One region of the Caulobacter sp. 05L422 genome, then DNA from elsewhere that is predicted to be linked to it. Evidence: riboswitches for the same ligand, from Rfam matches in the RefSeq annotation. Region 1 holds a riboswitch; the other holds the start of a gene.
The links. A riboswitch is a leader RNA that binds a small molecule or an ion and turns the genes downstream of it on or off. The one in region 1 is predicted to bind glycine.

Region 2: it holds a riboswitch for glycine, as region 1 does, so the genes downstream of both, gcvT (glycine cleavage system aminomethyltransferase GcvT) here and AC1DMQ_RS07505 (TonB-dependent receptor) in region 1, are expected to answer to the same signal.

Annotation. Positions count from the first base shown of each region.
Region 1 is NZ_JBFTOB010000006.1:21,202-26,707, forward strand. Features, by position in the region: gene AC1DMQ_RS07500 (YoaK family protein) at 1-611, opposite strand, end outside; glycine riboswitch at 862-951, shown strand; gene AC1DMQ_RS07505 (TonB-dependent receptor) at 1,344-3,758, shown strand; gene AC1DMQ_RS07510 (dipeptidase) at 3,815-5,050, shown strand; gene AC1DMQ_RS07515 (arylsulfatase) at 5,067-5,506, opposite strand, start outside.
Region 2 is NZ_JBFTOB010000007.1:155,630-161,135, forward strand. Features, by position in the region: gene AC1DMQ_RS09105 (hypothetical protein) at 1-275, opposite strand, end outside; gene gcvH (glycine cleavage system protein GcvH) at 279-644, opposite strand; gene gcvT (glycine cleavage system aminomethyltransferase GcvT) at 669-1,796, opposite strand; glycine riboswitch at 1,950-2,041, opposite strand; gene ispH (4-hydroxy-3-methylbut-2-enyl diphosphate reductase) at 2,101-3,072, opposite strand; gene AC1DMQ_RS09125 (Tat pathway signal sequence domain protein) at 3,255-3,965, shown strand; gene AC1DMQ_RS09130 (arginine--tRNA ligase) at 3,962-5,506, shown strand, end outside.

The DNA of each region.
Region 1 (5,506 bases):
GCCGCCAGGACCGCCAGCAGGCCCGCCGGCGCCCATAGGGCTGAAGTCCCCATCCTGAGATAGGCCGCCGCGCCCAGCGCGCCGCCGAGGCTGAGGCCCGCCCACAGCAGGACATAGGGACCCCAGGCCCAACGATCGCCGCCGCTCAACGCCGCGGCGATGCGCTGCCCGGCCTTGACCAGGGCCCCGGTCATGTAGGTCAGGCCAACCCCCACGTCGCCGTTGCGCTGGAACACCGCGTTCTCCGCGCCCATGGCCAGAACCATCGCCGCCGCCCCGGCCACGTCGAAACCCGTCGCGAAGAGGCCGGCGCTCGCGGTCAGCAGCGCCGCCTCCAGGGCCAGGATGGCTGACCGCCTGTCCTCGCCGACCCGTCGGGCGACCAGCGCGCCCAGGACGACGCCGACGACGAACAGGCCGATCAGCGCCAGGGCGGTCCGCGCCGTCGTCCAATGCCCCATCGCCAGACCGACCCCCAGCCGGGTGGAGTTGCCGCTCATGAACGAGACGAAGAAGCCGCCGAGCTGGAGAAAGCCGATGGCGTCGACATAGCCGGCGATCGCCGACAATCCGGCGGCCAGCACCACCTCGCGTCGGCGATAGTCCTTCATGGGCGCCCCTCGATGGTCTTCGTCCGATCGTCGCCGATCCCCACGCGGCCTGTCATGGAAAATCAGCGACCACCCTTCTCGTGGGGTCTCGGCGAACCGAAACGCCCTCGACTTGCACCAGGGCGAACTTCGGTGCGTTGCGACGCCGGGAAAAGCGGCTGTGGCTGCGTCCCTGGGCGGCGCCTCGCGACAAGCCGTCAAATCGACGCCGCCCTAAATTGACGCACGGTCTGTTGCGGATCTGACTGGCAGTGCTCTCGCGGGAGAGATCGGGCCCCGGCCCGGCGCTGAAGGCGAAACCGCCCCGGAAACGCTCAAGCAGAAGGACCGCGACGGCCTCGAAACGCTGGAAAGCAGGGCGCGTCTGCGTGCGTCCTCGCCGAAGGAGCAAGGCGCCCTCGTCGATCGGACGAGGCGCTGAATCTCTCAGGCGCCAAGGACAGCGGGGGTGCGGAAGGCGAGCCACGTCGGTTCGCCACGACCCTCGCGTGGACCTTCATGACCTGATCCTCAAATCGGATATCGTCATTTCGAACGTATAGACGTTTTGCGTGATAGTTTCCGTAACTATCGCGCCGCAACTATTTGCATCTACAATCTAGCAAATGATCGATGGTCATAATTTATACATGAATGTGCCAATTTTGACCGTGCATTTATATTCGCAACTCGGACAGTCTTTCTAAGTTTACTGCGATAGGCAGACCATCGAGCTTGGCCTCAGTCAAAAGATTGGGGATAATCATGACGAACACGCGTCTTTCACCGGCCTCGCGCCATTTCCGGGCCTTGCTGCTGGCCGCCTCGGTGCTCGGAGGCGCGACGCCCGCCCTGGCCCAGGAAGCCGACAAGAGCTCGACCGTCGACGAACTGGTGGTCACCGGGGCCCGGGTGTCGGAGGCCAGCGTCGCCATCGGCACCGACCACGCCACCGCCACGGTCTCGATCACCCGCGAGGCCCTGCTGTCGGCCCCGGCCGGCGTGACCGGCCTGAAGATGCTGGAGAGCCTTCCCGGCTTCAACGTCCAGGCCAACGACGCCCTGGGCATGTACGAGTTCGGCAATTCGGTCTCGGTGCGGGCCTTCAACTTCCAGCAGATCGGCTTCCTGCTGGACAACATCCCGATGGGCCGCAGCGACCAGTTCGGCGGCAGCCCGATCTACCGCTACGTCGACAACGAGAACCTGCTGCGCGTGACCGCCTCGTCGGGGGCCGGCGACGTCTCGCTGCCCAGCTATGCGTCGCTGGGGCCCATCGTCGACTACTTCACCCAGAAGCCGTCCGACGAATTCGGCGGCGCGGCCAGCGGCACCCTGGGCAGCGACGCCCTCAAGCGGGGCTTCCTGCGCCTGGAGACCGGCAAGATCGGTCCGGTTTCGGCCTATGTCAGCGGTTCGTGGATCAAGGGCGACCTGTGGCGCGGCCCGGGCACGATCGACCGCAAGCACTATGAGGGAAAGCTGCGCTACGAGCTGCCGACCGGCGGCGACATCACCTTCCAGACCGTCCACAACGACTATTTCGACTACGACAGCCCCTCGATCACCAAGCTGCAGTACGGCGGCCGGGCCGGCGACGTGTTCGGGCGATCGGGCCGCGACTTCGCCTATATCGGCTATGTGCCGCCGTCGGGCGCGCCGGGCACCGCGGCGTCGTCCTCGAACCTCCCGCGCACCCTGATCAACGGCGTGGAGGGCCCGACCTATTCCAACGCCAACTACGCCCAGTACTACAAGTTCGCGGTCAACAAGCGGAAGGACCACCTCTACGGCCTGACGATCGACACCCCGATCACCGAAACCCTGAGCGTGGTCGCCACCGGCTATTACGAGGACAAGGGCGGCTACGGCGTGTCGCCCGAGGCCTACGCCACCTCGCTGACCAGCTACAACAACGAGCGCCTGATCGTGCCGGGCCTGACCGCGCCCAAGGGCATCCAGTACGGGCTGTCGGGCGTGGACGGCACGCGCAAGGGCGTGACCGGCAAGCTGGCGTGGGAAGTGGGCTTCAACACGCTGGAGGTCGGCCTGTGGCTCGAGGACGACGACTATCACCGCACCCAGGCGCGCTACAACGTGGAGAACGGCAATCCGGACGGCGCGCCGCTGCTGAACGAGCCGGTCCACCTGCAGCGCAACTACACCTCGACCCGCCAGACCACCCAGTACTTCGTCAAGGACACCCTGAGCCTGATCGACGACCGGCTGAAGATCGAGCTGGGCTTCAAGGGTACGGACATCGACTACGAGATCAGCGGTTACCGCAATCCGGCCGACTACATCAACAAGCGCCAGCCGACCCTGAAGGACAACTGGAAGGACGGCTTCCTGCCGCAGGTCGGCCTGGTCTACAACGTCAACGGCCGCGACCAGGTGTTCTCGTCCTATTCGGAGAACATGGCCCTGCCCCGCGGCGCCGACGACGTGTTCTCGGCCGCCAGCCCGCTGGTGGCCGGCCCCGATCCCGAAACCGCCAAGAACCTGGAACTGGGCTATCGCGCCAACCGCGCGACGTTCAACGCCTCGTTCGTGGTCTACAGCACCAAGTTCGAGAACCGCCTGCAGTCCTTCGCGGCCGAGGTGCCCGGCAGCGGCGGCCAGACCGAGACCTTCTTCCAGAACGTCGGCGCGGTGAAGGCCTACGGGGCCGAGTTCAGCGGCCAGTGGAAGCCGGACCTGCTGGGCGGCAAGGTCTATTTCAACACCAACCTGTCGTACAACAAGTCCAAGTTCCAGGACGACATCCCCAACTACTTCGCCACCGTTCAGCCGGCGACAGGCACGCGCACCCTGTATCTGGACGGCAAGATCGTGCCCGACTTCCCCACCTGGGTGATGCAGGCCGGGGTGACGGTCGAGCCCTTCGACGGTTTCGTGTTCAACTTCTCGGGCCGCCGGATCACCGACCGCTACACCAACTTCGACAATTCCGAGGAGGTGGGCGAGTACACGATCTTCAACGCCTATCTGGACCTCGGCGACGGCTTCGGAGCCGGCCCGTTCAAGCAGATCAAGACCCGGGTCAATGTCGATAACATCTTCGACAAGGACTATCTGGGCACGATCGGGACCACGGTGAACACCGCGGCCACCTTCCGGCCCGGCTCGCATCGGACGATCCAGTTCACCCTCTCCGCCGACTTCTAGGTCCACGATCCGGCCGGTCTCTCGCGAGGCCGGCCGGACAGTTTTCGAGTGCTCGCATGACCCGCTTTCCGCTGTTGGCCGCCGTCTCGGCCCTGGCCGTCCTTGCCTCTTCCTCGCTTTCCTCGCCGGCTTGGGCCGCCGAGACCGCCGCCTCGGTCCGCAAGATCCACGAGGGCCTGCTGACCCTCGACACCCACCTGGACACCCCGGCCAATTTCGGCCGCCCCGGCTGGGACATCCTGGACCGCCACGACGCGGCCAAGGACGGCTCGCAGATCGACTATCCGCGCATGGTCGAGGGCGGGCTGGATGGCGGCTTCTTCGCCATCTACACGCCCCAGGGGCCGCGCACGCCCGAGGCCACCCGCGCCGCCCGCGACGGGGCCCTGATCCGCGGCGTCGAGATCCGCGAGATGGTCGCCAAGCACGGCGACAAGTTCGGCCTGGCGCTGAAGGCCGACGACGCCGCCAAGATCGCCGCCCAGGGCAAGCGCGTGGTCTTCATGAGCGTCGAGAACAGCTATCCGATGGACGGCGACATCACCTTGCTGTCCAGCTTCTACGCCCTGGGCGTGCGCATCTCGGGCTTGGCGCACTTCAAGAACAACGACATGGCCGACAGCGCCACCGACAAGCCCGAGTGGAACGGCCTGTCGCCGCTCGGAAAGTCGTTCGTGGCCGAGGCCAACCGGCTGGGCGTGGTGCTGGACGGCTCGCACTCGTCCGACGCGGTGCTGGACCAGCTGATCGCCCTGTCCAAGACCCCGGTGATCCTGACGCATTCGGGCTGCAAGGCGGTGTTCGACCACCCGCGCAACGTCGACGACGCCCGCATCAAGGCCCTGGCCGACAGCGGCGGGGTGATCCAGGTCGACGCCTATTCCAGCTATCTGATCGACACGCCCAAGAATCCCGACCGCGAAGCCGCCATGGCCGCCCTGATGGCCAAGGTCGGGGCCCGCAACAAGATGACCGAGGAGCAGCGCGCCGCCTTCATGGCCGAGCGCAACGCCATCGACGCCAAGTGGCCGGTGACCAAGGCGACCTTCCAGGACTTCATGAACCACCTCAACCACGCCCTGAAGGTGGCCGGGGTCGACCACGTCGGCATCGGCATCGACTTCGACGGCGGCGGCGGGGTCACCGGCCTGAACGACGCCTCGGACTACTGGAAGATCTCCCAGGCCCTGCTGGCCGAAGGCTACACCCGGGCCGACCTGGAGAAGATCTGGAGCGGCAACGTCCTGCGCCTGCTGCGCGCGGCCGAGGCGGCGAAGGCGCCGGCGGGGTGACCCGCCGGCCCGCCGGTCACTTCCCCGGGAAGACCTCCACGGTCACCTTGTCGATCCTGCCGGTGAACTTGAACGGCAGCTTGTAGGTCCAGTCGACGGGCGAGCCGTTGTCGAGGCCGATGTCCAGCCCCTCGAAGATGGCGAACTGGATCGGCACGGAGTGTTCGATCCGCCCGCCGGCGACCTTCTTGCCGCCGGCCTTGAGCGTGATCTCGCCGCCCTTGCCCATGCCGCCGCCGTCATACTTGAAGTCGACCTCGATCACCGTCTTGCCGGCCGGCAGGGCTTCCTCGGCCGCGAAGGTGGGCCGCGCGAAGCTCAGGTAGTTGTAGACGAACACCGGCTTGCCCTCGCGCAGATACAGGCCATAGCCGCCTTCCGAACCACCCTGGGTGATGATCATGCCGCTGGCCTTGTCGTCGGGCAGATTCACCTCGGCCTTGATCGACCACGACT
Region 2 (5,506 bases), on a different contig from region 1:
CAGACCGCGCCGTTGCTCATGACCACGAACGAGGCGGTGGCTTCCGCCAGATCGAAGACCAGGTCCAGGACCGCGTCGTCGAACCGCTCCAGGTCGATCACGGCGATGTCGTCGTCCGGATCGACATTGACGATCATGACCGTCTCGCCGGCGAGGCCGACCTCGCCGTCCGCGCCGAACGTCGCGCCGGCCGCGGCCAGGGCCTTCTCCACCGCCGCCCCATAGGCCGCCGGAGCGGGCGTCAGGGTCGAGTTGTGGAGAAGGACCTGGACCATGGCTTACAGCGTGCCGAGGAACGCTTCGTAGGCCGCGCGGTCCATCAGGGCGTCGAGCTCGCCGGGATTGCTGAGCTTGATCTTGGCGAACCAGCCGCCGGCTTCCGGCACGGCGTTGACGGTCTCGGGAGCGTCCGACAGCTGGCCGTTGGCCTCGACCACTTCGCCCGACACCGGGGCGTAGACGTCGGAGGCGGCCTTGACGCTCTCGACCACCGCCAGGGCTTCGCCCTGTTTCACGGTCTTGCCGACTTCCGGGACTTCGACGAACACGACATCGCCCAGCTGCTCGGCGGCGTAGCCGGTGATGCCGACGGTCGCGACGTCGCCGGCGACTTCGACCCACTCGTGGTCCTTGGTGAACTTCATGGTCTGGGCCCTCTTTGTCTGGATCTAGATCTTGCGCACGTAGCGGGTCGGAACGAACGGCGAGGTCACGACCTCGGCCGCCTGCGGCTTGCCGCGAACGATGACTTTCAGCTTCGAACCGACCACCGCCAGGGCGGGGGGGACGAAGCCGATGGCGATGGCGCCGCCGAAGCTGGGGCCGAAGCCGCCGCTGGTGACCACGCCGACCACGGCGCCGGTCTCGTCGGCGATCTCCGCGCCTTCACGAGCGGGCGCGCCTTCCAGCACCTTCAGATTGACGCGGACGCGCTTGAGATCGCCGGCCAGTTCCTTGGCGATGCGATCGGCGCCCAGATAGTCGCCGGCCTCGCGGCGGCTCTTGCCGACGGCGAACGGCATGCCGGCCTCGATCGGCGAGACGGTCTCGTCCATGTCGTGGCCGTAGAGCGGCAGGCCGGCCTCCAGGCGCAGGCTGTCGCGGGCGCCCAGGCCGATGGCCTTCACGCGCTCGTCTTCCAGCAGGGTGTTCCAGATGCGCTCGGCCTCGGCGGCCGGCACCGAGATCTCGTAGCCGTCCTCGCCGGTGTAGCCCGAGCGCGAGATGATGGCGTCGGTCCCGAAGGCGGTCAGGGCCTTGGTGTCCATGAACACCATGCCGGCGGCTTCCGGCACGTGGGCGGCCAGGACGGCGGCGGCCTCGGGGCCCTGCAGGGCCAGCAGGGCGCGGTCTTCCAGGCGCTGGACGGTCGCCTCGCCCTTCAGGGCTTCGGCGATGATCTTGTAGTCGTTGTCCTTGCAGGCGCCGTTGACGACGATGAACAGGCCGTCGTCGTCCGGACGCGCGGTCATCAGGTCGTCGATCACGCCGCCCTCGGCGTTCAGCAGCACCGCGTAGCGCTGCTTGCCGGGCTTGAGGCCCTGGTAGTCGGCCGAGACCAGCTTCTCGAAGCTCTTGGCGGGATTGTCGCCGCGCAGCCGCGCCTGGCCCATGTGCGAGACGTCGAACAGGCCCGCGTGCTCGCGGGTCCACAGGTGCTCCTTCAGCACCCCGTCCTTGTACTGCACCGGCATGTGATAGCCGGCGAACGGCACCATGCGAGCGCCGGCCGCGACGTGCGCGTCGTACAGCGGGGTCTTCTTGAGATCTTCAGTGGACACGCTTTGCTCGGACACGGGGGGGCTCCAATCGGGGTCGGCGACGCCGCCCGGCTTTCGCCAGGTGGTCTCGCCCCCGCTGTCCCTTTGACCTGAGAGATTTCGGCCAAGCTAGCTTGGCCTTGCTCCTTCGGCGGGCAGCGCTTTCACACTGCCTCTTTCCAGCGTTCCTAAACCCGCGCGGTCCTTTTGCCTGAGCGTTTCCGGGGCGGTTGCGCCTTCGGCCTCGGGACCAGAATCCCGATGTCTCCCGCGAGGGTAGAGGCGTGTTTGGGCGAGGGGGCGGGCGGAGTCAACGGGGAAGGCGATGGCCCGAGAGCGTTTAGGCCGTCAGCAGCCGGGGCAGCTTGAACGTCACGGTCTCGCGCGCCTCGATCAGCTCCTCGACGGTCACGTCGTAGCGGGCGGCCATGGCGTCGATCACGCCCTGGACCAGGTCCTCCGGGGCCGAGGCGCCGGCGGTGACGCCGACGCGCGACACGCCCTCGAACCACGACCAGTCGATGCCGCGCGCGTCGTCGATCAGCCGGGCGTCCCGGGCGCCGGCCCGCTTGCCGACCTCCATCAGCCGCACCGAGTTGGACGAATTCTTCGAGCCGACCACCAGGATCAGTTCCGACGCGCCGGCCAGCAGCTTCACCGCCTCCTGGCGGTTGGTGGTGGCGTAGCAGATGTCTTCCTTGTGCGGGGCGGCGATGCCCGGGAAGCGCGCTTTCAGCAGGTCGACCATCTCGGCGGTGTCGTCGACCGACAGGGTGGTCTGGGTGAGGAAGGCGACGTTGGCCGGGTTCTGGGGGACCCAGGCGCGAGCGTCGTCGATGTCCTCGATCAGGGTGACCGTGCCCTCGGGCAACTGGCCCATGGTGCCGACGACCTCGGGGTGGCCGGCGTGGCCGATCAGCACGATCTCGCGGCCGGCGTCGAAATGCTTCTGGGCCTCGACGTGGACCTTGGAGACCAGCGGGCAGGTGGCGTCCAGATAGACCATCTCGCGGGCCTTGGCGGCGGCGGGCACCGTCTTGGGCACGCCATGGGCCGAGAACACCACGGGACGATCGTCCGGCGCCTCGTCCAGTTCCTCGATGAACACCGCGCCCAGGGCCTTCAAGCGGTCGACCACGTGGCGGTTGTGGACGATCTCGTGGCGCACATAGACCGGCGCGCCGAACTTCTCGATCGTCCGTTCGACGATCTGGATCGCCCGATCGACGCCGGCGCAGAAGCCGCGCGGACTGGCCAGGACCACGCGGAGTTCGCGGCGGCCGGGGCTGGGAATGGGCGAATGGGCGTTCATGGTCCCGAACCTAAGGGTTCCGGGCGGCCCGCGCCAGCGGGCCAATCGAGTCTGGTCTAAAAGTCCGCCGCATCCTGTTGAAACCTGCTGTACATTGCGACGTCACGCATATGCCTTTATCAGGCTCCATGACGCTGGCGGGGAATCCCGCTCAAGCTTTCCAATCTCGAACCGGACGTTTCATGCGCCGCAATCTTTCTGTCGCCCTCAGCGCCCTGATGGCCCTCTCGATCGCCGCCACGGCGACGACCGTCCACGCCCAGCAGGGCGGGCGTCCCGGCGGCCAAGGCCAGGACGACGGCGACCAGGCCGCCAAGAAGAAGAAGCGCGACGACGAGTGGAACCAGCCCAAGGCTCCCCTGGCTCAACTGCGCAACGCCGGCCCGTGCCCCTATGTGAAGGTGCTGTACGACGCCAGCCGCTATGTCGAGTTCAAGGACGGCAAGGAGGCCGCCGCCCAGACCGCCTACACCGGCGAGATCCAGGGCCTGACCTCGGGCTGCGCCTACAAGAGCAACGACCCGATCAGGATGCAGGTCCAGTTGCTGTTCGCGCTGGGCCGCGGCCCGCAGGCGACCGGCGCCCAGAAGACCTATCGCTATTGGGTCGCGGTCACCGAGCGCAACAAGGACGTCCTGGCCAAGGAATATTTCGACCTGCCGGTGACCTTCCCGCAGGGCCAGGATCGCGTCTATGCGAACCAGACGCTGCAGACCATCACCATCCCGCGCGCCGACGAAAAGGTCAGCGGCGGCAATTTCGAGGTCCTGATCGGCTTCGACGTGACCCCGGAAATGGCCGCCTTCAATCGTGACGGCAAGCGCTTCCGCGTCAACGCCGGCCAGACCCAGCAGGCCCAGACGGCCCAACCCGGAAACACGCCCAAGCCATGAGTGATTTGAAGCGGTCCCTGAGCGAGGCGGCCGCGGCCGCCTTCCAGGCCGCCGGACTGTCCCCCGACTTCGGTCGCGTCACCGCGTCCGACCGGCCCGACCTGGCCGACTTCCAATGCAACGGGGCCTTGGCGGCCGCCAAGAGCGCCAAGCGCAATCCGCGCGAGATCGCCGTGCAGGTCGTCGACATCCTGAAGACCGACCCGCGCCTGGCCTCCGTCGAGATCGCCGGCGTCGGCTTCATCAACATGCGCGTCAGCAGCGACGCCCTGTCGACCCGCGCCAACGAGATCGCCGCCGATCCGCGCGCCGGGGCCGAGCCCCTGGCCGCCCCGCGCCGCGTGCTGGTCGACTACGCCGGCCCCAACGTCGCCAAGCCGATGCACGTGGGCCACCTGCGCGCCTCGATCATCGGCGAGTCGGTCAAGCGCCTGTACCGCTTCCGCGGCGACGACGTGGTGGGCGACGCCCACTTCGGCGACTGGGGCTTCCAGATGGGGCTGCTGATCAGCGCCATCATGGAGGAGGACGCCTTCATCCGCGCCCTGCTCGAGCGCCTGGTCGAGGCCCCTCGCGGCTTCTCCGCCGCCGACGAGGCCAAGGTCATGGCCGAGTTCGCCCAGCGCGTGACGCTGGAAGACCTGGACCGCCTCTACCCGGCCGCCTCGCAGCGCCAGAAGGACGATCCGGAGTTCAAGGAAAAGGCCCGCAAGGCCACCGCCGAACTGCAGAACGGCCGCTTCGGCTACCGCCTGCTGTGGCGTCACTTCGTCAACATCAGCCGCGTGGCCCTGGAGCGCGAGTTCCATGCCCTGGGCGTCGACTTCGACCTCTGGAAGGGCGAGAGCGACGTGCAGGACCTGATCGCCCCGATGGTCCGCCAGCTGGAGGTCAAGGGCCTGCTGGTCGACGACCAGGGCGCCCGGATCGTCCGCGTCGCCCGTCCCGGCGAGACCAAGAAGAAGAAGCTGCCCGACGGTTCGGTGGTCGAGGTCGAGAGCCCCGACCCGCTGCTGGTCGTGTCGTCGGAAGGCTCGGCCATGTATGGCACGACCGACCTGGCCACGATCCTGGACCGCCGCAAGACGTTCGACCCGCACCTGATCCTCTATTGCGTGGACCAGCGCCAGGCCGACCACTTCGAGCAGGTGTTCCGCGCCTCGTACCTGGCCGGCTACGCCGAGCCGGGCGGGCTGGAGCACATCGGCTTCGGCACCATGAACGGCAGCGACGGCAAGCCGTTCAAGACCCGCGCCGGCGGGGTGCTCAAGCTGCACGACCTGATCGAGATGGCCCGCGAGAAGGCCCGCGAGCGCCTGCGCGAAGCCGGCCTGGGCGCGGAACTCTCGGAAGAGGCTTTCGAGGACACCGCCCACAAGGTGGGGATCGCCGCCCTGAAGTTCGCCGACCTGCAGAACTTCCGCGGCACCTCCTACGTCTTCGACCTCGACCGCTTCACCAGCTTCGAGGGCAAGACCGGGCCGTACCTGCTGTACCAGTCGGTGCGCATCAAGAGCATCCTGCGCAAGGCCGCCGAGCAG